One region of the Duganella sp. HH101 genome, then DNA from elsewhere that is predicted to be linked to it. Evidence: predicted binding sites of a transcription regulator. Region 1 holds the regulator's gene; each other region holds the start of a gene.

Region 1 (7,857 bases):
GCGACAGACACCGCCACGGCAGCAAAATGAACGATCCTGCACCACAAGTCATCAAGATGTATGCGGCGCGCGAGGAAATCTATCCGCGCGAAACCTCGGGCCGCTACGCCCGCCTGCGCTGGCTGTGCCTGTGGCTGACGCAGCTGGCCTTCTACTGCACGCCGTGGATGCAGTGGAACGGACGCCAGGCCCTGCTGTTCGACCTGGCGGCGCGCAAGTTCTACATCTTCGGCCTGGTCTTGTGGCCGCAGGACTTCATCTACCTGGCGGCGCTGCTGATCATCTGCGCCTATTTGCTGTTCCTCGCCACGGCGGTGGCGGGGCGGGTGTGGTGCGGCTTCGCCTGTCCGCAAACGGTGTACACCGAAATCTTCCTGTGGATAGAACGCAAGATCGAAGGCAAGCGCAGCGCCCGCATGGCGCTGGACCGGCAGCCGATGTCGGCCGCCAAGTTCGGCAAGAAAAGCGCCAAGCACCTGGCCTGGGGCGCGGTGGCGCTGTGGACCGGCTTCACCTTCGTCGGCTACTTCACGCCGATCAAGCTGCTGGGCAACGAGGTGCTGACCTTGAGCTTCGGCCCGTGGGAATGGTTCTGGGTGGTGTTCTACAGCCTGGCCACCTACGGCAACGCCGGCTGGCTGCGCGAGCAGGTGTGCAAGTACATGTGCCCGTACGCCCGCTTCCAGAGCTCGATGTTCGACCGCGACACGCTGATCATCACCTACGACGGCGAACGCGGCGAACCGCGCGCGCCGCTCAACAAGCGCGATGTAGTCAACGGCGGCTCGTGCATCGACTGCAGCCTGTGCGTGCAGGTGTGCCCGACCGGCATCGATATCCGCAAGGGCTTGCAGTACGAGTGCATCGGCTGCGCCGCCTGCGTCGACGCCTGCAACGGCGTGATGGACAAGATCGGCCAGCCGCGCGGCCTGATACGCTACAGCACCGAGCGGGCGCTGCTGATGCACTACACGCCGACCGAGATCCGCCAGCGCACGCTGCGGCCGCGGGTGAAGATCTACGCCGGCATCCTGGCGCTGATCGTGGCGGCGGTCGGCATCGCGCTGTGGCTGCGCACGCCGCTCAAGCTGGACGTGATACGCGACCGCGGCGCCATGGGGCGCGAGGTCGAGGAGGGCATGATCGAAAACGTCTACCGCCTGCAGATCATGAACACGACCGAGCAGGCGCACACCTACCGCATCCGCGTCGGCGGCCTGCCCACGCTGTCGCAGGTGACGCCGGAAGAGGTGCGGGTGGAAGGCACCGAGACCAAGGCCTATCCGATCCGCCTGCGCACCGAGCACGGCGCCGGCCAGCCGGGCTCGAACAAGATCGAAATCGAACTGACCGCAGTCGACCAGCCGTCGCTGCATGTGAAGGAACACGCGGTATTTTTCGTGCCGCGCTAAGGAGAGCAAGATGAGCGTATCGATGATGGCGCAAGCGCCGGCGACGCCGTGGTGGAAGCAGCGCTGGCCGTGGCTGCTGATGCTCGGCCCGGCCGTGGTGGTGGTGGCCGGCAGCTATACCGGCTACCTGGCCTGGTCGCAGCAGGACGCGCTGGTGGTGGGCGACTACTACAAGCAGGGCAAGGCCATCAACCAGGACTTGCGGCGCGACCGCCTGGCCTCGACGCTGGGCCTGTCGATGTCGCTGGGCTACGACGCCACCACCGGCACGCTGAACGGCCAGCTGCGGCGCAATAGCAGCGACCAGGGCCGGAGCGAGCGGCTGTTCGTCCACCTGTCGCATGCGACGCTGCCGGAGAAGGATATCCAGCTGGTGGTGCAGCCGGACGAGTTCGGCGCGTTCCAGATCAATCTGCCGATGCTGGAGCGCAGCCGCTGGGTGGTGCTGGTGGAGGGCGAGCAGCGCGACTGGCGGCTGGCCGGCGCGTGGACCTGGCCGGCGCAGCGCCAAGTGACGCTGCAGGCCGACAACTAATCAGGCGCAGGTCTGCATGCCGGCGGTGATGGCTTTCAGCGTCGGCACGTCGAGCAATTCGATTTCGCGGTTGCTCACGCGCAGCAGGCTTTCCTTCTTGAACTTGGACAGCAGGCGGCTGATGCTCTCGATCGTCAGCCCCAGGTAGTTGCCGATTTCCTCGCGCGACATGCGCAGCTGGAAGGTGTTGGGCGAGTAGCCGCGCGCCTCGTAGCGCGACGACAGGTTGATCAGGAAGGCGGCAAAACGCTGGGTCGCCTGCATATTCCCCAGCAACAGCATCACGCTTTGCTCGCGCGTGATTTCCTGGCTCATCATGCGGTGGAAGTGGCGCAGCAGCGTCGGCATATCGGCCAGCAGTTGTTGCAGGCTGCCGAATGGAATCTCGCACACCTCGCTGTCTTCCAGCGCCACGGCGGTGCAATGGTGCAGGTCGGTGCTGATGGCGTCCATGCCCAGCAGTTCGCCGGCCATCTGGAAGCCGGTGATCTGTTCGGCGCCCTCGCGGTTGACCTGGTAGGTCTTGAAATGGCCCAGGCGTATCGCAAACAGGCTCTGGAAGGGATCGCCGATGCGGAACAGCGTGGCGCCGCGCGCCACTTTACGCCGGCGGCCTATGATCTGGTCGAGCCGGTCCATATCGTTGTTGTCCAGCCCCATGGGCAAACACAGTTGGTGCATGCTGCAGGTCGCACAACTGGCCTTGAGGATCTCGATGGTGGCGCTGGGCAGGACCAGCTCTGGAAGTTCTCGTATCATGCAGCCAGTGTAGACCATTTGTCGTCATCTGTGGTCGATGCCGCAGTCATCCGATCAAGTATTCGCGCGCCATTTTCCTTGCACGATGCAAGCGGCTCTTGACCGCCGCGCTGCTGTCGCCCACTTCGGCGGCGATTTCGGCGATCGACAGCTCGGCGAAGTCGCGCAGCAGCACCACCTGCAGATAATCGGCCGGCAGCGATTCCAGCGCGTTGACCAGCTCCAGCCGCAGGCCGGCCGTGTCTTGGCTGGCCAGCCACTGCTCGGCGCGCTCGTCGTCCCACGGATCGTGGCCCAGCGCCATGCGGCCGAGGCGGTGGCACTCGCGCTTGACGACCTGGAACAGCCAGCCGGAAAACGCCGCCAGCAGGCGCACCGACGACAGCCGCCGCGACAGCACCAGCAAGGCTTCCTGCACGGCGTCGTCGACGTCGCCGATCAGGCAGTTGCGCTGGGCGTAGCGGCGGATGTCGGGCTGGCACAGCCGCAGCAGCTGCGCCAGCGCCGCCGGATCGCCGCGGTGGGCGGCGTCCAGCACGGGGAGATGGTGTGCCGCCAGTGTCATGGATTTCCGTTATGTTGGGCAGCCTGCGCCTTGTCCAGCCGGCGGCCGACCAGCGCGCACATCGGGCAAAAGCCGAACAGGCCGGAGCCGACGATGCCCGCCGCCGACGCCGCCAGCGCCATGCCCCACATGCCGCCCAGCACGACTATGCCTATCCAGACGGCGATCAGGCCGGCCACCACGCGCAGCGCGCGCTCCCAGTTTGGTACATTTTTCACATAGAACATAGTGCACTCCAATTCGTCGCAGAGGAAGTCCCTCGGCTGCTAAGAGGGCGGCCGGCGCGGTTTGGATTCGCGCTGCGGATGAATTATCACAAAATATTTAGAATTTTTATCTTGCACGCGATTAAATTGCGAGCTATAGTTCAACACATCAAGTAGCACACTATTTGATCGCCAACTACCCAACTGAAAGAAAACATCATGAAACGCACCCTGATCGCTACCGCACTGCTGGCTTCCGCATTCGCCGCCCAGGCCGCCGCCCCGGCCGCCGACACCACCGTCGTCCTGGTCCACGGCGCGTTCGCCGATGGTTCCAGCTGGGACAAGGTCATTCCGCTGCTGCAGGCCAAGGGCTTGAAAGTGGTGGCCGTGCAGAACCCATTGAGCTCGCTGGCCGACGACGTCGCCGCCACCCAGCGCGTGGTCGATGCGCAAACCGGCAAGGTGGTGCTGGTCGGCCACTCGTGGGGCGGCACCGTCATCACCCAGGCCGGCACCAGCGATAAAATCAAGGCCCTGGTCTATGTGGCCGCGTTCGCGCCGTCCGAAGGCGAGGCCACCGCCAACCTGGGCAAGGACTACGCCGTGCCGCCCGGCATCGCCACCCTGCAGGCCGACGCCGCCGGCTACCTGTGGCTTCCTGCCGACTCGGTCGCCAAGAACTTCGCCCAGGACGTGCCGCCGGCCACCGCCGCGCTGATCGCCGCCACCCAGGGCCCGATCAACGCCAAGGCCTTCGGCGACGCCACCACCGTGGCCGCGTGGAAAACCAAGCCCAACTACTACATCGCCGCCGCCAACGACCGCATGATCGCGCCGGCGCTGCAGCAAGCCTTCGCCAGGAAGCTCAACGCCACCACCGTCACGCTGAAAACCAGCCATGTGCCCATGGTTTCGCAGCCGGCCAAGGTCGCCGAGGTGATCATCGCCGCCGCCCAGCGTTAATCCTGTTGCCAAGGCCGGGCTTTGATAGGAGAATTTGCTGGCATTTTCATATTTTTTTCCAATCCCGCCCGGCCTCGCCTACTAAGGATGAAATGAAGTCACTTGGCATCAAGGCAAAAGTTGCGCTGGCCACCAGCATCACCTCGGTTCTGATGATCGCGCTGGTGACGGTGGTGCAAACCCATCGCATGCAGGACGACTTCACCAGGGTGCTGTTCACGCAGCAGACGGCGCTGATCAACCGCACGGCCGAGGAGCTCGACGACAAGCTGTTGATGCTGCTCGATATCATCGCCGTGTCGGCGCGCAACACGCCGGCCGCCATCGCCCGCAACCCCGGCCAACTGCGCACCTACTACCAGGACCGCGCCGTGCTGGCGCTGTTCGACGACCTGCTGGTGATCAACCCCGAGGGCATGGTGATCGCCGACCTGCCCGAAGTGCCGGGCCGCGCCGGCATCGACGCCTCCGACCGCGCCTACTTCAAGACCGTGATGCGCGCCCGCAAGCCGCTGATCACCGAGCCGCTGATCGGCCGCGCCGGCAAGCAGCCCATCGTGCAGATGGTGGCGCCGGTGCTGGACGCCAACGGCGAGGTGGTGTGCCTGCTGGTCGGCGTGCTGCGGCTGTACAAGGACAATCTGCTGGGCCACCTGCGCAACGCCAAGGTCGGCCGCACCGGCTACTACTTCGCGCTGACCCGCGGCCCGCAGCCGGTGTACGTGCTGCATCCCGAACTGGGCCGCCTGCTCAAGCCGCGCCAGCCCAACGCCAACCCCGCCACCACCCAGGCGCTGGAGCAGGACTTCGAAGGCACGGTCGACAGCGTCAACGGCGCCGGCAAGCGCACCCTCAACAGCTACAAGGCGCTGAAGTCGGTGGACTGGGTGCTGGCCGCCTCGCTGCCGGCCGAGGAAGCGTTCGAACCCTTCAACGGCGTGCTGTACCGGCTGCTGCTGTGGGGCGGCCTGGCCTCGCTGGCGGCCGCCGCGCTGATCGGCTGGCTGACGCTGCGCCTGCTGGCGCCGCTGATACGGCTGCGCGACGCCATCGTCGCCCTGCGCGACAACCCCGGCCGCTTCACGCCGCTGCCCACCCAGGGACAGGACGAGGTCGGCCAGCTGACCACCGCCTTCAACGAACTGATGCACGAACGCCTGGCGGCCGACGCACGCCTGCAAAGCCTGGTCGAGTTCGCGCCCAACGCCATCGTCGTGGTCGGCGTCGATGGCCGCATCGAAACCTTCAACCGCGAAGGCGAGCGCTATTTCGGCTACCAACGCGACGCCGTGCTGGGCCAGCCGCTGGAAATGCTGGTGCCGGAACGCCTGCGCGGCCAGCACGCCGGCCACCGCGTCAAATTCTTTGCCGAGCGCCTCAGCGCCGAGCCGGTGCGCATGGGCGACGGCACCGTGCTGTACGGCTTGCGCCGGGATGGCAGCGAGTTCCCGGTCGAGATCAACCTGAGCGCGGTGCGCACCGACCAGGGCACGAAAGTGCTGGCGGTGATTTCCGACATCACCGAGCGCCACCGGCTGCGGCTGGAAGTGGAGGCGCGCGCCGAGGAGCTGGAGCGCGAGCGCGACCGCGCCGAGGCGGCCAACCGCGCCAAGAGCGAGTTCGTGGCCAATATGAGCCATGAGATCCGCACGCCGATGAACGCCGTGCTGGGCATGGTCTACCTGCTCGGCAATACGCCGCTGACGCCGCAGCAGCGCAAATACCTGAGCATGGTGCGGGTGTCGGGCCAGTCGCTGCTGGGCATCCTCAACGACGTGCTGGATTTCTCCAAGATCGAGGCCCGCCACATGGAACTGTCGCCGGTGGACTTCGCGCTGGACGACACCATGAACTCGCTGGCGACCTTGATGACCATGAACGCCAGCGACAAGGAGCTGGAGCTGGCGATCAGCGTCGACCCGGCCGTGCCGCGCCACCTGCGCGGCGATTCCATGCGGCTGCAGCAAGTCCTGGTCAACCTGGCCGGCAACGCCATCAAGTTCACCGAGCAGGGCGAGGTGGTGGTCAGCGTCGAGCTCAGCGCGCGCGACGAGGACCACGCGCTGCTGCGCTTCGAGGTGCGCGACACCGGCATGGGCATGACCGAGACCCAGCTGGGGCAATTGTTCCAGGCCTTCTCGCAGGGCGACCAGAGCATCACGCGGCGCTTCGGCGGCACCGGCCTGGGCCTGGCCATCACCAAGCGTTTGATCGAGCTGATGGGCGGGCAGATCGCCGTCAGCAGCACCCAGGGGCGCGGCACTTCCTTCTGGTTCAGCCTGCCGTTCGACGTGTTGCCGGAGCTGCCGGACGAGCGCCGCAAGCCGGCGCTGGGCAATCTGCGCCTGCTGGTGGCCGACGACAACCGCACCAGCCGCGAAGTGATCGCCAAGCTGATACGGGCCTGGGGCTGGCATGCGGACGAGGTCGATTCCGGCGCGGCCGCGCTGCACCGCTACCGCCAGAGCCAGCAGTCGAACCAGACCTACGACGTGGTGCTGGCCGACTGGCACATGCCCGGCATGGACGGGCTGGCCACGGCCAAGGGCATCCGCGAGGCGGCGGCCGGCAACAAGCAGCCCATCGTGGTGATGGTCAACGCCTTCGCCCGCGACCATGTGGAGGAAATCTCCAACGCGCCGGAGGCCGACGTGGTGCTGGTCAAGCCCATCACCAGTTCCAACCTGTTCGACGCGCTGCACCAAGCGCTGGTCGCCAAGAGCGACGGCCAGCCGCAGCCGGTGGCCGACGCCAGCATCGCCGGCAGCCTGGCCGGCCGCCACTTCCTGCTGGTGGAAGACAATGCGCTGAACCAGGTGGTGGCGCGCGGCATCCTCGAACACGCGGGCGCGACGCTGGACGTGGTCGGCGACGGCCGCCAGGCGGTCGAGCGCCTGCGCGCCGGCGCCAGCCGCTACGACCTGGTGCTGATGGACATGCAGATGCCGGTGATGGACGGCTTCACCGCCACCCGCATCCTGCGCGAGCAGCTGCGCCTGGACTTGCCCATCATCGCGATGACGGCGGGCGTGCTCGGTTCCGAGCGCCACCGCAGCCAGGAGGCCGGCATCACCGATTTCATCCCCAAGCCGATCGAAGTCGAGGAAATGCTGGAGGTGCTGCTGCGCCACCTGCCTGCCCCCGCTCCTGCGCCTGTCCCCGCGCCGGCCGCGCCGGCGGCAACAGCCGCCGAGGACGACCTGCTGGCCGCCATGGCCGCCGCCGCCGCGCCGGTGCCGGCGCCGATGCCGGAACCGGTGCTGGTCAAGCCCGCCGCGGCGGCCATGCCGGCCGGCGAAGCCAGCATCTTCAACATGGATGCGCTGATGCGGGTGATGGGCAAGGACGCCAAGGGACGCGCCGTGATGGCCAAGATGGTGCGCGGCGCCGTCGACACCGGCATGACGCCGGTGG
Region 2 (7,857 bases), on a different contig from region 1:
TGACCGACGGATGGACGTGCAGCATGATGTTGCCCTCCTCGTCGATCTGCGGCGTCACATCCAGCACCACGCCGGAGAAGAACGGCTGCAAGGTCACGTTCGGGCTGGTGGTGTTGCCGCTGACGTTGGAGTTGGTGGTGGTGCTGACGCCCGTCACATAAAACTCGTCGGTGCCGATCTTCAGCACGGCCTTCTGGTTGTTCATGGTGGCGATGCGCGGGCTGGACAGCACATGCACCGAGCCCTGCGACTCCAGGAAGGAAATCATGGCGGCGAAATTACTGGTCTGGAAGGCCAGGCCGAACAGCGAGCCGGCGTTGTTGGCGGCGTTCGCCAGCGAGAAGCCGCTGCTGGCGGCGATGCCCGCCGTGCCGCCGCTGACCAGCACGGGCGGCTGGCCGCCGGCCGCCGGCAATGGCGCCAGGCCGGTGCCGGGCGCCAGGAAGCCGGTGGACATGCGGTTGCTGCCGCCGCCGCCGAACGAGGCGAAGCTGGCCCAGTTGATGCCGCTCTGGAAGCCGCTGTTGAGCTGCACCTCAAGAATCTTGGCTTCCAAGATCACCTGGCGCTCCACCGCCAGCCGGGTCGCCTTCAGGTATTGCTCGACGCTGCGCAATTGTTCCGGCAGCGCCCGCACCACCACCACGCCCGACTGCGGGCTGATCACCACGCTGCGGCCGTCGCCGACGCCGCCGACCAGGGCCACCAGCGCCTCCTTCAGGTCGGTCCAGAAATCGGTGGCGGAGGAAGTCTTGACGTTGCTGGCGTCTTCCATCGAGTACTGCTGGTTGGCCTGCCCCGGCTGCTGCGGCTGGTTGCTCTGGCCGTTGCTGCCGCTGCCGTTCTGGCCGCCCTGCCCGCCGGACACCACCGTGCCCACCGTGTTGACCGAGGTCGACGACACCCGCACGTTCGAGCTGCCCTTGCGCGTGGCGCTCAGGTAGTTGACCTGGAAGATGCGGGTCTGCATGGTCAGCGGACGGATGTAGACGCGCGTGCCTTCGACCTTGTAGTCGTAGCCGTACAGCTCGCGCACGGCGTCCAGCGCCTCGAACAGCGTCACATCCTTCAGGTTGGCGGTGACGGTGCCGCTGACGTCCGGATGGATCAGCATGTTGTAGCGCGTGCCGGCGGCGATGGAGTTGTAGAACTGCTGCACCGGCACCTGGTTGAACGACACATTGAAACGCTCCTCCATCACCGCGCGCGCCTTCGGCAGCTCGGCCGCCATGGTGACAGCCGGCGGCGGCAGCAGCGCCGCCTCCACCGCCGCCGAACTGGCGGGCGGCGTGGCGCGGGCCTGCACGGCCGCGTCGTGCACCTGCTGGTCGATGGTGTTGTAGGTGTCGCGCGGCGCCTGGGTGTTGCATGCGGCCAGCACGACAACGGCGCCCAGCAGCGCGACCCGGCGCAGCATCTTGTCCATGAACTTGTTATGTGTCGTCATTTTGTTTTCCCTGTCGGGTCAGCGGCCTCGGCCGGTTTGGGAAACAGGGTCAGGGTTTCCAGATTCTTGCCCCGGCGTAGTAGCACCGAATTGTCGTTGATGCGTTCAAGTATCGCGTCGCCCACCCTGCCGCCGATGCGCACGGTGACGCCGTCGATCACCGCCAGCCGCCGGCCGCCGGCTGCGCGGCCGATCAGGATCGATTGCAGGCGCGGCGCGGACGGCACGCCGTCGGCCTCCGCCGCAGCGCTGTCGGGCGCGGCCATCATGGCCGGAGGACGGGTCGGGTCGGCCATCTTTTGCGCCAGCGCCGGCAGCGCCAGCGCGGCCAGCATCAACGTGGTCAGGCGGCGCTTCACAGTGCTATCCATTTCTGGTCCAGGCTCAGGGTGTACAGGGTCAGCGTCAGCCGTGCCTGCGGGTATTGTTCGGCATCGAGCGCGGCGGCGCCCCAGAACAGCTGGCTCGGCAAAGCCTCCAGCGCTTCCAGGTAATCGATCATCTCCAGGTAGCTGCCCTGCAGCACCAGTTGCACGCCGTGGCGGTACAGCAGCGGCGCCGGTGCGGCGGCTGGCTGCGGCTTGGCCGCCGGTGCGGCCGTGTTCGAGGTTGCGGCCGGCGCCACCGCCAGGATGGAAGCCGGTGTCGGCGTCGATGGCGCGGCCGGCCGCGCGGCCGGCGGCTCGTTCGCGTCCTGCGCGGCGAAGTGGCCGTCGGTCGTGCCTTGCGGCGGCAGCGTCTTCAGCGACACCAGGCGCAGCTTGCCATGTCCCTGCACCATCTGTTGCAGCAACGCGCCCATGCGTTCCGGCGCCACCAGGCCCTTCTGCGCGCTGCGCAGCTTGCTCCGCAACGCCACGCTATCGGCCTGCAAGACCTTCAGGCGCTCGCGCACTTCACGGTCGGGATCGCGGCGCGCGGCCAGGTCCAGCTGCTGCAATTCGGCATCGATGCCGGCGATCTGCACGCGCTGCTGGCGCATGGTGTCGCGCAGCAGGCGTTGGCGCGTGTAGGCCGGATCCAGCACCAGCTGGAACACCAGGAACGCCAGCATCGCCGCGCCCGCGCCCACCACCATCAGGCGTTCGCGCTGGCTCAGCGCCATCAACCAGGCATCGAGTTTGATCCAATAGGCTTTCATGGCTGCTCCGCCTTGGCCTGCTCGCCGGCCGCCGCCGATTGCAGGCTGAATTCCACATAGCGCGGCGCCGCAGCCGGCTCGGGCGCCGATGCGCCATCCGCCGCCGCTGCCTTGGGCGGCGCTTTCGGCTCCGTCATCTGCAACTGGCCGAAGGTCTTGCCGCGCAATACAGCCTCGCCGGCCAGGCCGTTCAGGTAGCCGGGCAGCAGGCTGGCTTTCAACGCCCGCCCCTGCAGGCCGATGGCCTCGCCGCTGCCCTGGATGGTGACGCCGGTCAGCCACAAGCCGTCGATGCCGCGCCGCGCAAAGGCGCGGAAATAAGCCGAGTAGCCACGCGTGGCGCCCGGCTCGCCCTGGTCGAGGATGGCGGCCACCTGTTGCAGATTGCGGTACTGCACGCTGGTCTGGTCCAGCTCCTGCTGCAGGGTCTCGCTCTTGCGCGGCGCCACGAAGGTGGCGGTGACGGCGGTACGGCGCGCCTCGCGCGCGGCCAGGTCGGCCTTGAGCACGGCGGCCTCGCGCTCCAGCGTCGCCAGCTCGATGTTGGCCAGCACCGACGCCACGACCAGCACCAGCACCAGCACGCCCAGCCCCGCCGCCATGGTACGAGTGGTCGCGTAGTTTTTCTTGCGCTTGAAGCCAGCGTTGAACAGGTTGATCTGTTGGCTCATGCCGTCTCCAGCTCGCGCAAGGCGGCGCCCAGCGTGCGCAGGAAGCCGGCCTGCTGCGCCGGGTCTCGCAGCAGCTCGGCGCCGGTCAGGTCCAGCACGCTGGCCAGGTCCAACTGTTCCACCGGCAGGTACAGATTGCTGGTCAGATAGGCGCGCAGCGCGCCGTCGCCCACCGGCGTCACCACCATCTTGGCCACCGTGACAAAGGAGAATTGCCGTTCGAAGTGGTCCAGCGACCGTTGCAGCTCCAGCGTGATGCGGTCATGCAGATGCTGCAGCCGCTCGGGATCGGGGTCCAGCAACTGGTTCAACGTGACGTCGATGCGGCGGGCCAGGTAGAGTTCGGTCTGGTAGCTGACGGTCAGCAGGCCGCCGTCGGCGTCGAAGGCCAGCAGCGCGACGCCGCGCCCCTCCGGCTCCAGCAGCGCCGAGATGTTCCGTTGCGCCATCTCGCCGATGTCGATCGCGGACAGCGCGATCTTGTGGTCGGCGAACAGCTGCTGGTGCGGCATCAGCACGCTGTTGCGGGCCGCCACCGCGAACGCCTGGCGCGCCTGGTTCGAGCCGCTGGCCTGCGGCACTATAGCCATGTCGATGGTCGCCTGCTCCAGCGGAAAATCGATCATGTCCTTGACGCGCCAGCCCAGCGCCGTGCGCATTTCCGCCTCCGGCACATTGGGCGCCTCGACCATCAGCAATTGATAGCCGCCCGCGCCCAGCAAGGTGGTGCAGCGGTAGCGGCTGGCCTGCAACTCCTTGCCCAGCCGCGCCAGGCTGGCGCCGGCCTGGTCGGCCTTGCCGGGGTAGGATGCGGCCAGCAGCACGCGCGGCGGGCCGTCGGTGCGGCGCTCGATCGCTGCGGCCTGCACGCCGTCCGCCGTCAGGCCGATGGCCAGCCAGCCATTCTTTTTTTCCGCTTTTCCGAATAAACGCATCCGACTGTCTCAAATGATTAAGCACGGCATTCAATAGTCGCCGCACATCCTTGATTATATTCAAGTTTCATTGCGCCATTTCTGCAAATTGGCGCCATGCCCCCAGTTTGCCCTGTTAATGCTCAGTTCCCAAATAAAATGAGGCGGATTCAATACACTTCCCTCAAGAAAATCACCGGGCTGCGATACAGGCCGAAGGTCACGCGCCCTTGCGTGGTCGGCAGCCAGGTCGGCCCGTTGACGGTGACGGTGGCGCCGCTCTTGCCGGCGTTGCTGCCCGCCTTCAGGGTGGCGGTGGCGGCGCCGTTGATCATCCTCACCGTCGACGGCGCGCTCGGCGGCGGCGCCGGGCACGCCACCAGGCAGCTGGCGTACTGGAAGTTGCTGGCCGGCGTCACCACCGTGGCGCTGTCGCTGGCGTTGTTGCGCCAGGCCAGCACGGTGCTGCCGTTGACCGAGCTCTGGCCGTAGTACTGCGCGCCCAGGTTCAGCGGCACCGGCAGGCTGGACGAGCCATAGGCGTTCGGCACGAACAGGCGGCCGGACACGACAACGATGCCCGCCTCGACCGCGCCGGTGCGCAGCGAGCTGACGCCGTCGTTGGGCGACCCGGTCTCGGTGGCGCGCACATACACCGGCGTCGGCGTCACCCAGTTGTTGGCGTAGGCCGCGCTCGCGACGAACGGCCGCGGCAGCGTGTAGACCGGCGCGGCGGCCGCAACGCCGGACGCGGCCGGCGCGACCGGCAATAGCGGGAAGGCGCTGGCGGCGATGCCGTTGGCGCTGAGCACCGCGCCGCTCGGGTTGGCCGGCGGATTGGCGACAGCCGTGCTGCCGGCCGCCGACCAGGCCGACAACGCCACCGCCCGCGCCAGCGCACCGCGATAGTTGACCGTCGGCTGCTCCTGCACGTTCATCGCGGTGACGGTCAGATTGAAGGGCTGGCCCGAGTACGCCATGCCAACGTTGGCCGGGCAAGTCATGCCGGCCGGATCGCAGAGCATCGGCGGCGTGATCGCAGTGTTGAAATGGTCGGGCACGAAGCGGCCGACGTTGAGCGTCTCCAGGATCAAGTCGCCCGAATCGAGATAACTGCTCGGCGTGGCCGACGGCGTCAGCTCCAGCACGCCGACATCGCCGTAGGAGAAACTGCTGCCGCTGGCGACGCCGCCGCTGAAGGCGCCGAAGCTGCCGTTGAAGACCAGCGCCTGGTTGGGGTCGGGCATGCCCCGCACCATGTCGGCCAGGCGATCGCCGTTCTGGTCGTTGGCCGCCCGCGCGGTGATCTGCACCGTGGTCGGCGTGGTCTCCCTGCCGAAGTTGGGCGCCGGCGCACCGCCATACATCAGCGCTTTGACCGACATCGTGAACGCGGTGCCGGCGCTGACGAACTTGCCGTCGGTGGGCGAAGCCGGCGTGCCGGCCTTGTTGGACGCCGGCGCCACCAGCAGCAGCTTGTCGGGCCGTTCGACGAAGGGGCTGCTGGTGCCCAGGCGCCCGGTGTTGTCGCTGACCAGGAATTCAACCCGCCCCACGTCGGCATAGCGGAAGTTGTAGATATCGGCCGTGGTCGCCTTGGTGCCGGTGAACACCACGTCGTTGAGCCCGGTCCAGGTGGCGGACGTCTGGCCCGGCAGCGCGCCGGACTTGGCGCACAGCGGCAGCGTCACGGCGCTACCGCCAACCTTGGTGAAGCTGGCGCTGACGCCCGCGTCCTGGATCGGATCGTAGCAGGACAGCGCGTACTTGACCTTGAGCGTGCTGTCCGTGTTCGACAGCGCGGTCGGCACGCCCAGCACGACGAAGGTCAGGGACACCGGAATATCCTTGTTGGCCAGGTTGCGCTGCGCGTTGAAATTGAACAGCTTGCAGGGCTGGCCCGGATCGCCGAACGGCAAGCCGTTCACGCACTGCCCGGACAGCGGATCGGTGAACATAAAGCTCGGCGTGATGGCCGCCGCCCCCACCTGCGAGCTGACGGTCGAGGTGTCGTTGCCGTCGTAGTAGTCGAACAGCTGGCCGCTGACGGTGGCGCTGTTGTTGACCAGCCCGCTGGCGGCGGCGGCCGTCGTCACCCGCAGCGTGATCGGCGGCAGCGTCGCGCCGGCGGCCATGGTGGCGCTGTAGCTGCAGGTGAGCTTTTGCCCGGCCATGCCGCAGCTCCAGCCGGTGCCGCTGGCGCTGACGAAGATCAGCGACGACGGCAGCACGTCCACAATGGTGGTCGGCCCGCCCTCGGCCAGCGGGCCGTTGTTGCTGACGCTGATCAGGTAGTTGCTGATCTGCGAAGGCTGCAGCGGGTTCTGCAAGGTCATCGATACGGCGCGGTCGGCCGCCGGCACGTTGGGCGCGGCGATCACCTCGGCGTTCATCAGCACCAGGTCCTGGCCGGACTTGTAGTCGCTGCGGGCCGAGGTCTGGCCGGCCTTGATGGTCGGCGACGACACCGTGTAGGCGTCGAAGTCGATGCCGTAGGACAAGCTGTCGTTGTTGATGTTGGAGATGGAGTTGAACTGGTTGCCGGACGGGTTGAGCGCATCGGTCATCTCGACGCTGTTGTACATCAGGATCTCGCCGCCGCCCGACAGCGTGGTGTCGCCCTCCCATGTGATGTGGCCGATCTTGCCGGTCAGGCTGCCGATCGGCGTGGGCGTCTTGAAGTTGGCCAGCGTCAGCGCCACGCTGGAGTTGCGGATGTACTGGAAGCCCTCGTAGAGGTTGAGCACCCGGAAGGTCTCGCTGGAATGGGAGTACACCACCAGCAGCTGGAAGCCGCCCAGCACGCCCTCGACCGCGCAATACGGGCTGCCGTTGTTGATGGTCAGGCCGCCGACGGTGTAGTTGGCGTTGCCCTTGGCCACCACCTGCGAGGTCACGTCCACCGCGCCGGCAAAGAAATCGTAGCCGACCGTGGCCGAGCTGTAGCTGCGGTTGCTTGGCGCGGTGACAGCCACGCCGTCGAAGGTCACGCTGTAGTCGGGGGTGGAGCTGGAACCGGCCCAGTAGAGCTGCGCGTTGAGGATGGTGGCGCCGGACGGCACGCCGGTCAGCGCCATGGTCAGCGTGCCGGCGTTGATGGCGCACGGGTCGATGTTGTTGTCCTTGGTGCGCAGGGTTTTCTGCGTGCCGGTGAAGCTGACGTTGCCGGCAAAGCTCTTGAACAGCGTGATCGGCGAATCGGCGCGCGACCAGCCGGCGGCCAGGCTGCACAGCAGCGCCAGCAGGCAGGCCAGCCAGCGCGGGGCGGCGTTGAATATGGCGTCGGGCTTGGTCGCTGTCATCGTCGCCTCCTCAGAACTGCACCGTGACCGTGCGCTGCACATAGTCGGCGCTGGTGGTGGCGGCGTTGGGGCAGACGCCTGCGGCCGGCACGTTGCAGGCCACGGCCGTCACCGTGGTCCGGTTCATGCCCGCGCCCATGCCGGGCGTCGCCACGACGGCGCACTGCACGGTGACGGTGAAGGCCGACAGCGTGCCGCCCGCCACGAAGGTGCGGCTGGCCACGCAGCTGCCGTTGATCTGCTGCTGGTACAAGCCGTATTCGACGCCGGCGCGGGCCGCCTCGTAGGCGCGCGCGCCCAGCAGGTCCAGCGCCGAGCTGCTCTGCTGCGAGCGCGACAGCGACATCGCCGCCACGGCCAGCGCCGACAGCACCACCACCAG
Region 3 (7,857 bases), on a different contig from region 1:
TTTTCCTGCAGGTGCATATTGCGCTCGACCTCGGTGGCCCACTGCTCGGACAGTTGCTGGCAGGTGGCGCTGAGCACCGGCGCCAGGTCCGGCAGGCTGGCCAGCGCTTTCAGGTGGCGTTCGATGACCGAGGCCAGCTTCACGCAGCCGCCGGCGTCGTCGCTGCCGGCCGTGTAGTGCGACATCAGATGCAGCACGGCGGACAGCATCAGTTCTGGATTGTGCCCGCCATGGGAGGGGGCGAGAAAAATCGGATTGCTACGGTCTATGGCCATCAAACGCTCCTGGATTCAGTGGGAGTCTGGCTGGCGATAGCTGGCTTGCTCAAGGGGAGTGCGGGCGCGGCAGCGCCCGGGTTCACGCACAGTGAACGGCGTACATCATGCGGTCAGGATCAACTTGTTGAGCTGGGTGATGCGCAGACGGTAAATGCGGCCCGAATGTTCGATCTCGACTTCGCGGCCATCGCCCATCAGGCTGGCGCTGGTGATGCGCTTGATTGGCACGACGGCCGGCGCCGCCGCGAGGGTGGCGGCGTGGGCGTGGGCGCTGATGGCGGGCGGGGTGGCGGGCATGGTCGTGGTCATCTTCTGGGCTCCTTAAATAAGAATGATTCGTATTTGCATTCATTATTGTAGAAGCGCGGGAGGAATGCAAGGGTTATTTCAACGTTATTTAAAGCTTATTTGACGGCGGTGCAGGGGGCGCATAAAAAAAGGCCCGGCTGGAGAGACCGGGCCCAAGCTGGGTAAGGCGGCGGGGGCCGCGCGGGGCTTACAACGCAGCCAGTAACTGACCCGGCGTGACGCTGTCGCCGCCCTTGGTTTTGGCGGCGGCCAGCTGCTTGGCGCGGGTGCGGGAGGGCGGCAGGCGGCGCAGGGTTTTCAGCGCTTCCGGATCCTTGATGCCGATGGTGCGCTGGTCGACGCTGATCAGGCCGATCTCGTTGAAGGCCGACAGCGTGCGGCTGACCGTTTCCAGCGTCAGGCCCAGGTAGCTGCCGATCTCGTGGCGCGTCATGCGCAGGTTGAACAGCTTGCTCGAATAGCCCATCTGGGCGAAGCGCTCGGCCAGCGACACCAGGAAGCGCGCCACGCGCGCCTCGGCGCTGAGCGCGCCCAGCATGCCGATCATGGCTTGCTCGCGCACCAGCTCGCGGCTCATGACGCCGTACATCATGTTTTCCAGTTCCAGGTGGACGCGTCCCAGCGCCGTCAGCTTTTTGAACGGCAGCAGTATCAGGTCGCAGTCGGACAGGGCCACGGCTTCGGAGGAATAGTGGCGGGTGTGGATGCCGTCCACGCCCAGCATGTCGCCCTTCATCGGGAAGCTCAGCACCTGTTCGTTGCCGAACTCGTCGATCAGCACCGTTTTCAGGAAGCCGGAGTTGACGATGTACAGCGTGTCGAAGGGCTGGCCGATGGTGTGGATGCGCTGGCCGGTCTTGAACTGCACGTGCTGGAACAGCAGTTCCTCGGTGGTGATCGAGCACGCCGCCGGGATGTGCAGCAGGTCGCAGACTTCCTTCAGGTTGGACCAGAGCCGCCCTTGACGCTGACGGCCCGCCTCCATCGACGAGGACTGCATGGTCGCGGTGGTGGTCGGACGAATTTCGGACGTTTGCGTAGACAGCATGGTGATCTCCTGTGTACAGGTATAGCTTTTCGAAAGGACGGGAACTGGGCTGTGCCGCGCTGCTTGGTTTCCTGTTGTGGTGTCGCACGGCATCGTGCTGCCTGTCTGGTGCCGTGCAGCATGAATCGTATGGTTTCAGTATGCCAACGCGATGGGGAGATAGATATCAGCAATGGCTGAATATGCGCGTAGGAGCCAGCGCAGGCTTGTAGGAGTTGTCCTAACGAGGGACGGGGAGATCAGGTCTTGAAGGGGGATAACAAACGATGAGCCACGGCATATTGCACCATCTCCGACAGCGAACTCATGCCCATCTTCTGCATGATGCGGGTCTTGTGGGTGCTGACCGTCTTGACGCTCAGGTGCAGGCTGTTGGCGATTTCGGTGATGGACTTGCCGGCCACCAGCAGCGAAAACACTTCGAATTCGCGGTCCGACAGCTGTTTATGCAACAGGCTTTCGTTGGGCATCATGATGTTGAGCGCCAGTTGCTCGGCCACCTCGGTGCTGATGTAGGGGCGGCCGGAAGCCACCTTGCGGATCGCGCCGACCAGCTGGGTGCCGGCGCTTTCCTTGGTCAGGTAGCCCTGCGCGCCGGCGCGGATGGCGCGCACCGCGTACTGTTCCTCTTCGTGCATGGTGAGGATCAGGATGGCCAGCTTGGGCGCCTCCGCCTTGATCTGGCGGATCAGGTCGACGCCGCTGCGGCCGGGCATGGACAAGTCCAGCAGCAGCAGGTCGAAACCGCCCTGGCGCACATGGCCGAGGACTTCGAAGCCGTCGATGGCCTCGCCTACGATATCGATGTCGGGTGCGCCGTCGAGTATGCGCTTGAGACCTTCGCGCATGATGGTGTGGTCGTCGGCAATGACAATACGAATCATAGTGGTGCTTAAAAAGTGATTAAAAGTAAGTATTCTTATTTTTGAACTAATCTTGTGATCTTACTACAAAAATGTAGCAGGCCCGCGCTTTATTTGCTGCCGGGTTCCTTGATCAGGCGATGCACCAGCACCGGTGTTTTGGCGTGCGACAACACCTTGTTGGTAACACTGCCCAACAACAGCTGGCCCCAGCCGCTGCGGCCGTGCGAGCCCATGAAGATCAGGTCGCAGCGGTGTTTTTCCGCCACATCGACGATCTTCAGCGCCGCGCTTTCCGCGAACGCCGTCAAGGCCTCGCAGGGCACGCCGCGCTTGGCGCAGGAATCGACGACGTCCTGCGTGTGCTCCTGGCCGGCGCGCAGCATGGCGGCGCGGTATTCGTCCTCGCTGGGGTAGCTGGGCGGGATGATCTCGACGTAGATCGGGTACTGGTACTCGGGCGCCACGAACAGCACCAGCACCTCGGCCTTCATCTGTTCGGCAAAGGCCACCCCGGCGCAGGCGGTTTTGCTGGAAACGGCGGAGCCGTCGGTGGTAATCAAGATTTTGCGGTACATGACGAACCTCCTTTTAAAACCAGCTGGCTGCTCTTAATTGTAGTCCCGATTTACATTATTGTTAGTATGGAAAGACTTGATGATTATCAAATAAAAGCCGTTTATCCCGTGGCGCCCGTGTTGGCTTTCATACTTTTTACCTGTTATTTTTGCACCCGAGCACTACTTTTGTGTCTCAAGGCGTGTTTTGTCGATCTAACCAATGTTAGTATCTCCAAATACAACGAAACTTGGCTTGGACCCGGAGCGCAGGGCAGGCGACCCTACTCCGGGATTGAATAATCTGGCTGCGCCCTGCTACACTCGGGTAAGTGCGTTATATTGCCGAGCGTCATCACAGACAAGCAAGTTTAGGGCAGCAATTTTACAAATTATGGAGAAGCAGGGATTATGACCAACGCCGCTGACGATTTCGACGCATTATTTGATGAAGTGTCCGCTCAGAGCAAGACCGCAGCGCCTGCTCCAGCGCCTGCTCCCGCACCAGCTTCGGCGGAAGACGACCTGGAAAGCCTGTTCGACGAAGTCTCGTCGGCCCGGCCTGCGGATGTCGCGGCTGCCGCCCCCGCCCCAGCGCCCGCGGCCAACGCCGCCGCGCCGGCCGACGGCGCCGAGGCCGAAGACAAGCCGATGTTCGAACGCCTGGGCGGCATCGTCCGCCTGCTGCACGATTCGCTGCGCGAACTGGGCTACGACAAGGCGCTGACCGAGGCTTCGTCGCAGATCAACGACGCCCAGGACCGCCTCGAATACGTCGCCACCCTGACCGAACAAGCCGCCAACAAGGTGCTCAACACCCTGGACGAAGGCATGCCGGAGCAGGATACGCTGTCGAAAAAATCCAAGGACATGGAAAACCGCTGGGCCGACCTGTTCGCAGGCAAGCTGAGCCTGGACCAGTTCAAGCAGCTGGCCGGCGACTCGCAAGCCTTCGCGGTGGCCGTGTCGGCCGCCACCGAGGCCGAAAAAGCCCGTTTGCTGGAAATCATGATGGCCCAGGACTTCCAGGACATCACCGGCCAGCTGATCAAGAAAGTCGTGACCATCACCAAGACGGTGGAGCACGAACTGGCAGAACTGCTGCGCGACAATGCGCCGCCGGCGGTACGCGAGAAAATCGCGCAAAAAGAAGTGTCCCTGATGTCCGGCCCGTCGGCACCCGCCGTCGCGCTGAACCAGGACAATGTCGACGACCTGCTTGCTGACCTGGGATTCTAATGGACGATATGCTCAAGGATTTCGTCGTCGAGGCGATGGATCTTGCGGTCAACGTTGAAGAGCATCTGCTGCGGCTCGAACGCGACCCGGACAATAAAGAGACACTCAATGCGGTGTTCCGTTCCTTCCACACCATCAAGGGCGGCGCCGGTTTCATGGGCCTGCCTGCGCTGGTCGCGGCCTGCCACCTGACCGAGAACCTGTTCGACGCGCTGCGCACCGGCGCCGCGCCGGTCACGCCGATCGCGATCGAGGCGGCGCTGCAGGCGTCGGGCTTCGTGGCCGACCAGCTGGCCGAACTGAACAACGGCGCCGAGCCGGACAGCCTGCCGGCCATGCCCAAGGATCTGGAAGTCATCCTGACCGACGCCATCGAAGGCAAGACCACCGCTGGGCCGGCGCATGCGCCGGCCCAGCGGTGGTCTTGCCTTCGATGGCGTCGGTCAGGATGACTTCCAGATCCTTGGGCATGGCCGGCAGGCTGTCCGGCTCGGCGCCGTTGTTCAGTTCGGCCAGCTGGTCGGCCACGAAGCCCGACGCCTGCAGCGCCGCCTCGATCGCGATCGGCGTGACCGGCGCGGCGCCGGTGCGCAGCGCGTCGAACAGGTTCTCGGTCAGGTGGCAGGCCGCGACCAGCGCAGGCAGGCCCATGAAACCGGCGCCGCCCTTGATGGTGTGGAAGGAACGGAACACCGCATTGAGTGTCTCTTTATTGTCCGGGTCGCGTTCGAGCCGCAGCAGATGCTCTTCAACGTTGACCGCAAGATCCATCGCCTCGACGACGAAATCCTTGAGCATATCGTCCATTAGAATCCCAGGTCAGCAAGCAGGTCGTCGACATTGTCCTGGTTCAGCGCGACGGCGGGTGCCGACGGGCCGGACATCAGGGACACTTCTTTTTGCGCGATTTTCTCGCGTACCGCCGGCGGCGCATTGTCGCGCAGCAGTTCTGCCAGTTCGTGCTCCACCGTCTTGGTGATGGTCACGACTTTCTTGATCAGCTGGCCGGTGATGTCCTGGAAGTCCTGGGCCATCATGATTTCCAGCAAACGGGCTTTTTCGGCCTCGGTGGCGGCCGACACGGCCACCGCGAAGGCTTGCGAGTCGCCGGCCAGCTGCTTGAACTGGTCCAGGCTCAGCTTGCCTGCGAACAGGTCGGCCCAGCGGTTTTCCATGTCCTTGGATTTTTTCGACAGCGTATCCTGCTCCGGCATGCCTTCGTCCAGGGTGTTGAGCACCTTGTTGGCGGCTTGTTCGGTCAGGGTGGCGACGTATTCGAGGCGGTCCTGGGCGTCGTTGATCTGCGACGAAGCCTCGGTCAGCGCCTTGTCGTAGCCCAGTTCGCGCAGCGAATCGTGCAGCAGGCGGACGATGCCGCCCAGGCGTTCGAACATCGGCTTGTCTTCGGCCTCGGCGCCGTCGGCCGGCGCGGCGGCGTTGGCCGCGGGCGCTGGGGCGGGGGCGGCAGCCGCGACATCCGCAGGCCGGGCCGACGAGACTTCGTCGAACAGGCTTTCCAGGTCGTCTTCCGCCGAAGCTGGTGCGGGAGCAGGCGCTGGAGCAGGCGCTGCGGTCTTGCTCTGAGCGGACACTTCATCAAATAATGCGTCGAAATCGTCAGCGGCGTTGGTCATAATCCCTGCTTCTCCATAATTTGTAAAATTGCTGCCCTAAACTTGCTTGTCTGTGATGACGCTCGGCAATATAACGCACTTACCCGAGTGTAGCAGGGCGCAGCCAGATTATTCAATCCCGGAGTAGGGTCGCCTGCCCTGCGCTCCGGGTCCAAGCCAAGTTTCGTTGTATTTGGAGATACTAACATTGGTTAGATCGACAAAACACGCCTTGAGACACAAAAGTAGTGCTCGGGTGCAAAAATAACAGGTAAAAAGTATGAAAGCCAACACGGGCGCCACGGGATAAACGGCTTTTATTTGATAATCATCAAGTCTTTCCATACTAACAATAATGTAAATCGGGACTACAATTAAGAGCAGCCAGCTGGTTTTAAAAGGAGGTTCGTCATGTACCGCAAAATCTTGATTACCACCGACGGCTCCGCCGTTTCCAGCAAAACCGCCTGCGCCGGGGTGGCCTTTGCCGAACAGATGAAGGCCGAGGTGCTGGTGCTGTTCGTGGCGCCCGAGTACCAGTACCCGATCTACGTCGAGATCATCCCGCCCAGCTACCCCAGCGAGGACGAATACCGCGCCGCCATGCTGCGCGCCGGCCAGGAGCACACGCAGGACGTCGTCGATTCCTGCGCCAAGCGCGGCGTGCCCTGCGAGGCCTTGACGGCGTTCGCGGAAAGCGCGGCGCTGAAGATCGTCGATGTGGCGGAAAAACACCGCTGCGACCTGATCTTCATGGGCTCGCACGGCCGCAGCGGCTGGGGCCAGCTGTTGTTGGGCAGTGTTACCAACAAGGTGTTGTCGCACGCCAAAACACCGGTGCTGGTGCATCGCCTGATCAAGGAACCCGGCAGCAAATAAAGCGCGGGCCTGCTACATTTTTGTAGTAAGATCACAAGATTAGTTCAAAAATAAGAATACTTACTTTTAATCACTTTTTAAGCACCACTATGATTCGTATTGTCATTGCCGACGACCACACCATCATGCGCGAAGGTCTCAAGCGCATACTCGACGGCGCACCCGACATCGATATCGTAGGCGAGGCCATCGACGGCTTCGAAGTCCTCGGCCATGTGCGCCAGGGCGGTTTCGACCTGCTGCTGCTGGACTTGTCCATGCCCGGCCGCAGCGGCGTCGACCTGATCCGCCAGATCAAGGCGGAGGCGCCCAAGCTGGCCATCCTGATCCTCACCATGCACGAAGAGGAACAGTACGCGGTGCGCGCCATCCGCGCCGGCGCGCAGGGCTACCTGACCAAGGAAAGCGCCGGCACCCAGCTGGTCGGCGCGATCCGCAAGGTGGCTTCCGGCCGCCCCTACATCAGCACCGAGGTGGCCGAGCAACTGGCGCTCAACATCATGATGCCCAACGAAAGCCTGTTGCATAAACAGCTGTCGGACCGCGAATTCGAAGTGTTTTCGCTGCTGGTGGCCGGCAAGTCCATCACCGAAATCGCCAACAGCCTGCACCTGAGCGTCAAGACGGTCAGCACCCACAAGACCCGCATCATGCAGAAGATGGGCATGAGTTCGCTGTCGGAGATGGTGCAATATGCCGTGGCTCATCGTTTGTTATCCCCCTTCAAGACCTGATCTCCCCGTCCCTCGTTAGGACAACTCCTACAAGCCTGCGCTGGCTCCTACGCGCATATTCAGCCATTGCTGATATCTATCTCCCCATCGCGTTGGCATACTGAAACCATACGATTCATGCTGCACGGCACCAGACAGGCAGCACGATGCCGTGCGACACCACAACAGGAAACCAAGCAGCGCGGCACAGCCCAGTTCCCGTCCTTTCGAAAAGCTATACCTGTACACAGGAGATCACCATGCTGTCTACGCAAACGTCCGAAATTCGTCCGACCACCACCGCGACCATGCAGTCCTCGTCGATGGAGGCGGGCCGTCAGCGTCAAGGGCGGCTCTG
Region 4 (7,857 bases), on a different contig from region 1:
CGAAATAGGCGTAGTAGACGCTGTCGTATTCCGGCGTGTGGTTGATGGTCATCACCGTGCCGTCGTAGGTGGTCGGCACGCGGAACCAGTTGTCGCGGTCGTAGCTGGCGACGGCCTGGTAGTCTTTCCAGCCATCCGGGTAGGCGGCGGTGCCGGCGTTGAGGAAGCGCAGCGCCAGCGGCGTGCCTTGCGCGCCCTGGACGCGGAAGTAAAACCATTGGGTGATGTCGGCGTGCGAGTCCTTGCGGATGTTCAGGTCGATGGCGGCCGGATCGTCGGCACGCAAGACCTCGATGGCGCCGGCGTCGAATTGCTGGCTGATTTTGATAGACATGGCGGAATCCCGGTAAATTCTATGTAAGAAGTTGGTGTGCACTTGTGGCGCAGTGCCGACATGATACAGGCTCGCGCCAACCCCGGGGTCAAGTCTGACATTTGGACACGCTCTCAGCCGTAGCGGCCGCTACGGCTGAGAGCGTGTCCAAATGTCAGACTTGACCCCGCCGTTCGAGCCTGCGCCAGCGCAATGCCCGCCATGCCGGCTTTGCTAAGTTGAGGGGGCTGCCGCAGGAGTACAATCCCCATGACCCCCACGCTGTTTCGCCAGGCCGGCTTTCGGTACTTCTTTTTCTCGCGCGAGGAAACCCGGATGTACGTTCACGTGTCTCACCCGGATGGCACGGCGAAATTCTGGCTGGAGCCGGAGGTCGCGCTGGCATGGCACACAGGCTTGTCGGCGCAGCAGTTGCAAACGGCGGCGCGGTTTGTCGCCGCGCACCAACAGGAGATGCAAAATGTCTGGCGCACCTATTTCACGCATTGAGCGTCCGTTCGAGGTCCGCATTATCGACATTGCCGCGCACGGCTTCTGGGTCGATCTGGGTAACGAAAAGCTGTATGCCGCCTATGCGGATTTCCCTTGGTTCGTCGGTGCCACGCGGGCGCAACTGGACGATGTGCAACGTCCCAGCACCGATCACCTGTACTGGCCGGCGCTCGATATCGACCTGTCGATCGCCTCGCTGCGCGACCCGGCGGCCTTCCCGCTGGTCGCCGCAGTGACGCCCGCCGCCCGCTAGGTCAGGCCGCCGAAGCGGTCGAAGAAAGCGGGTTCGGCGGCGGGAGCGGCGGGGTCTTCGCGGCGCAGGGTGGCGTCGATGTGTTGCTCGGCCGCCGCGTAGACGGCCAGGTAGATGGTGCGCGCCAGTTCGTAGGCCAGCGCGCCCGGCCACGGCGTCGGCAGCAGCTCGACCGGCAATTGCGGATCGTGCAGCTGCACCCGGCGGTAAGCGTGGATCAGCAGCGTGCGCACCACGAAGGCTTGCTGCGGCGTCAATGCCTCTGCCGCGTCAGCGGTCGCAGCGGCGGACTTCAGCGCCGCCAGCAACGGCTCGAACTGCGCGATGAACTGGTCATAGCCCTGGGCCACGCCGCTCAAATCCCAGCCGTCGGCCACCAGCTCGCTCAGCGGCCGCCCGCTTACCTGGCGCATGGCCTTGCCCTGCACCACGAACAGCTTGCCCGCCACCCCCAGCCGCTTGAGCAGCTCGTCGAGCGCCGGGCCGTCGGCCGCCGGATGGCCCATGATGCCGGGCGCGATCACGCTATAGCCTTCCCACAGCAACTCCTTGCGCACCGCGCTGCGCTCGGCCGCGTCGAGCGCGCCGTCGCCGTTGAGTATCAGCGTCCAGCTGCCGTCCCAGTGCACATTGAGCGGCGCGTAGATGCGGCGGTAGGCATGCACGAAGCGCGCCATCGCCGGCGGCGTGATCGCATACGAACTGCGGCGGCCGTCGCGCTGGGCACCCAGCCAGCCTTCCTGCGCCAGCCGGAACACGGCGGTGCGCAGCAGCCGGTCGTTGACCCCGAAAGGCGCCAGCAGCTCGATCAGGCTGCCCAGCCACACCATGCCGCCGTGCGGCACGATGGCGTCGCCGAAGATCGTCACCACCAGCGACTTCGAACGGGGCGGGTCGCTGGCCAGGAATCCGGCTATCCAGTCGTTGCAATTCATGAGCAGGAATCTCTCTTTCTATACACACACAAACAAGAGTTTACTTTGCCTGACCATCGGCGCAGCATTTATTTCGCGGCTCTTGCCGATGGGATACTGATTTATGATCTGAGTCAAAAAAAACGTAGTCAAACAAAAATATGTATCGTATTATCCATCTACTAGCGATGAGGAGACAGCGATGTATGCACAAATGGTGGACACGGGCCTGAGCACGGTCCGCACGGCGGACGACATGGCCGACGACGAGCGCGCCTTCCAGGCCCGCATCGATGATGGCGTCAAGATCGAGGCCAAGGACTGGATGCCGGACGCCTATCGCAAGACGCTGATACGGCAGATCTCCCAGCACGCCCACTCGGAAATCGTCGGCCAGCTGCCCGAGGGCAACTGGGTGACGCGCGCCCCTACCCTGAAACGCAAATCCATCCTGCTGGCCAAGATCCAGGACGAGGCCGGCCACGGCCTGTACCTGTACAGCGCCGCAGAAACGCTGGGCGTGTCGCGCGACGAGCTGCTGGCCGCCCTGCACAGCGGCAAGGCCAAGTACTCCAGCATCTTCAACTACCCAACGTTGTCGTGGGCCGACATGGGCGCGATCGGCTGGCTGGTGGACGGCTCTGCCATCATCAACCAGATCCCGCTGTGCCGCTGCTCCTACGGCCCGTACGCGCGCGCCATGATCCGCGTCTGCAAGGAAGAATCCTTCCACGCCCGCCAGGGCTACGACATCATGATGGCGCTGGCCAAGGGCACGCCCGAGCAGAAGGCCATGGCCCAGGATGCGCTCAACCGCTGGTGGTGGCCGTCGCTGATGATGTTCGGCCCGTCCGACGCGGAATCGGTCAACAGCGCGCAGTCGGCGCAATGGCGCATCAAACTGTTCTCCAACGACGAGCTGCGCCAGCGCATGGTCGACCAGACCGTGCCCCAGGCCGAGTACCTGGGCCTGACCGTGCCCGATCCGGACCTGAAGTTCAACGCAGAAACCGGCCACTACGAATTCGGCGCCATCGACTGGAGCGAGTTCCACAACGTATTGAAGGGCAACGGCCCGTGCAACCGCGAGCGCCTGCGCACCCGCGTCAAGGCATGGGAAGACGGCGCCTGGTTCCGCGAAGCGCTGGTCGCGCACGCCGACAAACACGCCACCGCCAAGGCAGCATAAGGAGATCAAGATGAGCAAAGAATGGCCACTGTGGGAAGTCTTCATCCGCAGCCAGCACGGGCTGGCGCACAAACACGTCGGCAGCCTGCACGCGCCGGACGCCGAGATGGCGGTCAACAACGCGCGCGATGTCTACACCCGCCGCAATGAAGGCGTGAGCATCTGGGTGGTGCGCGCTGCCGACATCGTCGCCAGCAGCCCTGGCGACAAGGGCGCGCTGTTCGAGCCTGCCAACAGCAAGGTGTATCGCCACCCGACCTTCTTCCCGATGCCGGAAGAAGTCAAGAACCTGTAAGCGGAGCACACCGTGCAAAACAAGGTAAATTATTTGCTGCGCCTGGGCGACAACGCCCTGATCCTGAGCCAGCAGCTGTCGCAGTTGTGCGGCAAAGGCCCGGCGCTGGAAGAGGACATGGCGCTGACCAACGTCGCGCTCGACCTGCTGGGCCAGACCCGCCTGTGGTACGAGTACGCCGGCGAGCTGGAAGGCGCGGGCCGCGACGAGGACAAGCTGGCCTACCACCGCGACGCCCACGACTTCAAGAACTGCCTGCTGATGGAGCAACCGAACGGCAACTACGCCGACACCATGGTGCGCCAGTTCTTCTTCGACGCCTGGCACTACTTCCTGATCGTCGGCCTGACGCGCAGCAGCGATGCCCGCATCGCCGCCATCGCCGAGAAATCGCTGAAGGAAGTGACCTACCACCTGCGCCGCAGCGGTGACTTGATCGTGCGCCTGGGCGACGGCACGGACGTCAGCCACGCCAAGACGCAAGCGGCCGTGAACGAATTATGGATGTACAGCGGCGAAGTGTTCGCCTACGACGCGGTCGACGAGGCGATGGTGGCCGAAGGCGTAGCCCCGGCCGCAGCCGGCCTGCGCGCGCAATGGCTGGCGCATGTGGCCGAGATCCTGGCCGAAGCCACGCTGGCCATGCCGCCGGCCGACGCCTGGATGCAGAAGGGCGGCAAGCAAGGCCGCCACAGCGAGCACCTGGGCTACATCCTGGCCGAGATGCAGTTCCTGCAGCGCGCCTATCCCGGCGCCACCTGGTAACAGCGAGCCGACCATGACAGCCGCCGCCATCAACATGTCCGCCACCGCCCAGGTCTGGGCCTGGCTGGGCGAGGTCTCCGACCCCGAAATCCCGGTCATCTCCATCGTCGACCTGGGCATCGTGCGCGATGTGCAGCTGGCTGCCGATGGCGCCTGCACCGTCACCATCACGCCGACCTATTCCGGCTGTCCGGCCATGCAGGTCATCGCCGACGCCATCACCGACGCCCTGCACGCACACGGCCTGCAAGACGTACGCCTGCAAAACCAGCTGTCCCCAGCCTGGACCACCGACTGGATGAGCGAAGAGGGCAAGGCCAAGCTGCAAGGCTACGGCATCGCCCCGCCGGCGCAGCAGGTGATCGACATCAGCGGCCTGCGGGCCGGCGTTGGCGCGGACGGCGCACTGGCCGCCATCTCGCGCCGCGCCCAACCGCGCCTGACGGTGGCATGCCCCAACTGCGGCTCCCGCCACACCGAAATCACCAGCCAGTTCGGCTCCACTCCCTGCAAGGCCTTGTACAAATGCCTGGACTGCCGCGAGCCCTTCGACTACTTCAAGTGCCACTAAAAAGATCATGAGCAAATTCCACCCGCTGACCGTCTCGCAAGTGCGCAACGAAACGCGCGACACCATCGCCGTCACTTTCGCCGTGCCGCCCGAGCTGCAAGACAGCTTCAAGTTCCAGCAAGGCCAGCACCTGACGCTGCGCGCCCAGATCGCCGACGAAGACGTGCGCCGCTCGTATTCGATCTGCTCCGCCGTGCAGGAGGGCGCGCTGCGCGTGGCCATCAAGCGCACGCAGGGCGGCCTGTTCTCCAGCTGGGCCAACGACACCATCAAGCCTGGCGTCACGCTGGAAGTGATGCCGCCGATGGGCCACTTCAACGTGCCGCTGGACGCCGCCAACCGCAAGCACTACCTGGCCTTCGCCGCCGGCAGCGGCATTACGCCCATCCTGTCCATCATCAAGACCACGTTGGCGGCCGAGCCGCACAGCCGCTTCACGCTTTTCTATGGCAACCGCGCCTCGTCGTCGGTGATCTTCAAGGACGAACTGTCCGACCTGAAGGACACCTACATGGAGCGTCTCAAGCTGGCCTACGTGATGAGCCGCGAGCAGCAGGACATCGAATTGTTCAACGGCCGCATCACGAAAGAGAAGGCCGCGCAGTTCCTCAAGTACTGGGTGCGCCCCGAAGACATCGACGTCGCCTTCATTTGCGGCCCGGAAGACATGATGCTTGGCGTGTCTGAAGCGTTGCAGGAAGCCGGCGTGGCGAAAGCGCAGATCAAGATCGAGCTGTTCGCCGCCAGCATCCCCAAGCACCAGCACAAGCCGCGCGCCATCGATCCGCAGGCGGGCCGCCACGAAACCGAAGTCACCGTCATCATGGACGGCAACGCCACCAGCTTCACCATGGACCAAGACAAGGAATCGCTGCTCGACGCCGGCCTCAAAGCCGGCATCGACATGCGCTACTCCTGCAAGGGCGGCGTGTGCTCGACCTGCCGCTGCAAGCTGCTCGAAGGCCAGGTCGACATGGACGTCAACTACGCGCTGGAAGACTACGAGATCGCACGCGGCTATGTGCTGAGCTGCCAGAGCTTCCCCATCACCGACAAGGTCGTCATCGACTTCGACCAGGCCGAATAAAAAACATCCCACCGGAGACGCCATGAACTACGAGAACATCCTCTTCGACATCACCGACGGCGTCGCCACGCTGACGCTGAACCGCCCCGATAAACTCAACAGCTTCACCCAGGCCATGCACGACGAAGTGCGCCACGCCATGCACAAGATCAGCCACGACAAGAGCGTGCGCGTGATGGTGCTGACCGGCGCAGGGCGCGGCTTCTGCGCCGGCCAGGATCTGTCGGACCGCGCGGTGGAGCCGGGCGCCCGTCCGGTCGACCTGGGCGACTCGGTGGAAAAGAACTACGCCCCGCTGGTGCTGGCGCTGCGTGCCTTGCCGATGCCGGTGATCTGCGCCGTCAACGGCGTGGCCGCCGGCGCGGGCGCCAACATCGCGCTGGCCTGCGACATCGTGCTGGCCGCCAAATCAGCATCCTTTGTCGAAGTGTTCTGCAAACTGGGGCTGATCCCCGACACCGGCGGCACCTATTTCCTGCCACGCCTGGTCGGCAGCGCCCGCGCCATGGGCCTGGCCATGCTGGGCGATAAGCTCAGCGCGGAGAAGGCCGAATCCTGGGGCCTGATCTGGAAAGCCGTGCCGGACGAGGAACTGGCCGCCGAAACGCAGGCCATGGCCCGCCACTTCGCCACCGCGCCGACCAAGGGCCTGGCCTTCACCAAGCAAGCCTTGCATTGCAGCCCGCACAATTCGCTGCAACAGCAGCTGGCGCTGGAGTGCGAAATGATGAGTGAACTGGGTCGCAGCGACGACTACCGCGAAGGCGTGGCCGCCTTCATGGAAAAACGCGCACCCCAGTTCAAGGGGAAATAAGATGGCCGCACTCCACACCGACCGCGTGGTCGCCGTCATCGGCAGCGGCGCCATGGGCGCCGGCATCGCGCAGGTGGCGGCCGTCGCCGGCTACACCGTCAAGCTGTATGACTCTCGCCCAGAAGCCGTGGCCAAGGCCATCTCCGACATCGCCGCCGCGCTGAACAAGCTGGTGGCCAAGGAGCGCATGAGCGCCGTCGATTGCGCCGCCTCCATCGCCCGCTTGAAGGCGGCCGTCACGCTGCGCGACGTCGCCGATGCGGCGCTGGTGGTCGAAGCCATCGTCGAAAAACTCGACGTCAAGCGCGACCTGTTCGCCGACCTGGAAGCCATCGTCGCCGACGACTGCATCCTCGCCACGAATACCTCGTCGATCTCCGTCACCGCCATCGCCGCCAAGCTGCGCGTGCCGGCGCGGCTGGTCGGCATGCACTTCTTCAATCCGGTGCCCTTGATGGCGCTGGTGGAAGTGATCAGCGGCCTGGCCACCGATGCCGCCGTTGCGCAGACCGTGTACGACACCGCCGCCGCTTGGGGCAAGCAGCCGGTGCACGCCAAGTCCACGCCGGGCTTCATCGTCAACCGCGTGGCGCGGCCGTTCTACGCTGAAGGCTGGCGCCTGCTGAACGAGCAGGCCGCCGACGCCGCCACCATCGACGCCGTCATGCGCGATTGCGGCGGCTTCCGCATGGGACCATTCGAGTTGATGGACCTGATCGGCCACGATGTCAATTTCTCGGTCACGCAATCGGTATTTGGTGCGTACTTCAATGATCCGCGCTTCACGCCGTCGGTGCTGCAACAGGAGATGGTCAACGCCGGTTTCCTCGGCCGTAAATCGGGCCGTGGTTTCTATCGCTACGACGATGCAGCATCCGCCGCACCGCAGCCGCAAGCCGAAGCCGCGCGGCCGGCGCCGGAGTTCGTCAGCTACACCATTGAACCGGGTGCTGCGGTCGGGCCGTCGCACGCCATCGGCGGCGCCGTCAGCGATGCGTTGGCGGCACGCCTGCGCGCGTCCGGCATCAACGTCTCGCACCGCAAAACACCGGAAGCCCGCAGCCATGCCCCCGGCAACGACGACGCGCCGGCCTTCCACTGCAACGGCGCGGCCGTCTACCTGACCGACGGCCGCAGCGCCAC

The links. The regulator FNR, encoded in region 1, switches genes on or off when oxygen is low (the NO sensors DNR and NnrR bind a similar motif). The targets are predictions, from matches to a motif close to TTGATNNNNATCAA.
Region 2: a site for FNR is predicted at 4,245-4,258, ahead of DUGA2_RS31620 (agglutinin biogenesis protein MshI). Genes of this name have one in related genera too.
Region 3: a site for FNR is predicted at 3,153-3,166, ahead of DUGA2_RS16110 (universal stress protein). Genes of this name have one in related genera too.
Region 4: a site for FNR is predicted at 2,118-2,131, ahead of paaA (1,2-phenylacetyl-CoA epoxidase subunit PaaA). Genes of this name have one in related genera too.

The regions. Positions count from the first base shown of each region.
Region 1 is NZ_LRON01000003.1:261,290-269,146, forward strand. It holds gene ccoP (cytochrome-c oxidase, cbb3-type subunit III) at 1-30, shown strand, start outside; gene ccoG (cytochrome c oxidase accessory protein CcoG) at 27-1,412, shown strand; gene DUGA2_RS06305 (FixH family protein) at 1,423-1,947, shown strand; gene fnr (fumarate/nitrate reduction transcriptional regulator Fnr) at 1,948-2,706, opposite strand; gene DUGA2_RS06315 (RNA polymerase sigma factor) at 2,753-3,271, opposite strand; gene DUGA2_RS06320 (DUF2892 domain-containing protein) at 3,268-3,498, opposite strand; gene DUGA2_RS06325 (alpha/beta fold hydrolase) at 3,697-4,443, shown strand; gene DUGA2_RS06330 (response regulator) at 4,536-7,857, shown strand, end outside.
Region 2 is NZ_LRON01000043.1:10,052-17,908, reverse strand. It holds gene mshL (pilus (MSHA type) biogenesis protein MshL) at 1-1,447, opposite strand, end outside; gene DUGA2_RS31635 (MSHA biogenesis protein MshK) at 1,444-1,818, opposite strand; gene gspM (type II secretion system protein GspM) at 1,803-2,588, opposite strand; gene DUGA2_RS31625 (MSHA biogenesis protein MshI) at 2,585-3,259, opposite strand; gene DUGA2_RS31620 (agglutinin biogenesis protein MshI) at 3,256-4,194, opposite strand; gene DUGA2_RS31615 (DUF6701 domain-containing protein) at 4,344-7,475, opposite strand; gene DUGA2_RS31610 (agglutinin biogenesis protein MshP) at 7,486-7,857, opposite strand, start outside.
Region 3 is NZ_LRON01000009.1:87,194-95,050, reverse strand. It holds gene DUGA2_RS16130 (hypothetical protein) at 1-275, opposite strand, end outside; gene hemP (hemin uptake protein HemP) at 381-587, opposite strand; gene DUGA2_RS16120 (Crp/Fnr family transcriptional regulator) at 775-1,572, opposite strand; gene DUGA2_RS16115 (response regulator transcription factor) at 1,875-2,519, opposite strand; gene DUGA2_RS16110 (universal stress protein) at 2,609-3,076, opposite strand; gene DUGA2_RS16105 (protein phosphatase CheZ) at 3,467-4,294, shown strand; gene DUGA2_RS16100 (Hpt domain-containing protein) at 4,294-4,746, shown strand; gene DUGA2_RS32715 (Hpt domain-containing protein) at 4,649-5,101, opposite strand; gene DUGA2_RS16090 (protein phosphatase CheZ) at 5,101-5,928, opposite strand; gene DUGA2_RS16085 (universal stress protein) at 6,319-6,786, shown strand; gene DUGA2_RS16080 (response regulator transcription factor) at 6,876-7,520, shown strand; gene DUGA2_RS16075 (Crp/Fnr family transcriptional regulator) at 7,823-7,857, shown strand, end outside.
Region 4 is NZ_LRON01000023.1:12,615-20,471, forward strand. It holds gene DUGA2_RS26650 (M14-type cytosolic carboxypeptidase) at 1-334, opposite strand, end outside; gene DUGA2_RS26655 (DUF4160 domain-containing protein) at 584-823, shown strand; gene DUGA2_RS26660 (DUF2442 domain-containing protein) at 795-1,079, shown strand; gene paaX (phenylacetic acid degradation operon negative regulatory protein PaaX) at 1,076-2,014, opposite strand; gene paaA (1,2-phenylacetyl-CoA epoxidase subunit PaaA) at 2,196-3,182, shown strand; gene paaB (1,2-phenylacetyl-CoA epoxidase subunit PaaB) at 3,193-3,477, shown strand; gene paaC (1,2-phenylacetyl-CoA epoxidase subunit PaaC) at 3,490-4,242, shown strand; gene paaD (1,2-phenylacetyl-CoA epoxidase subunit PaaD) at 4,256-4,813, shown strand; gene paaE (1,2-phenylacetyl-CoA epoxidase subunit PaaE) at 4,821-5,900, shown strand; gene paaG (2-(1,2-epoxy-1,2-dihydrophenyl)acetyl-CoA isomerase PaaG) at 5,923-6,714, shown strand; gene paaH (3-hydroxyacyl-CoA dehydrogenase PaaH) at 6,716-7,857, shown strand, end outside.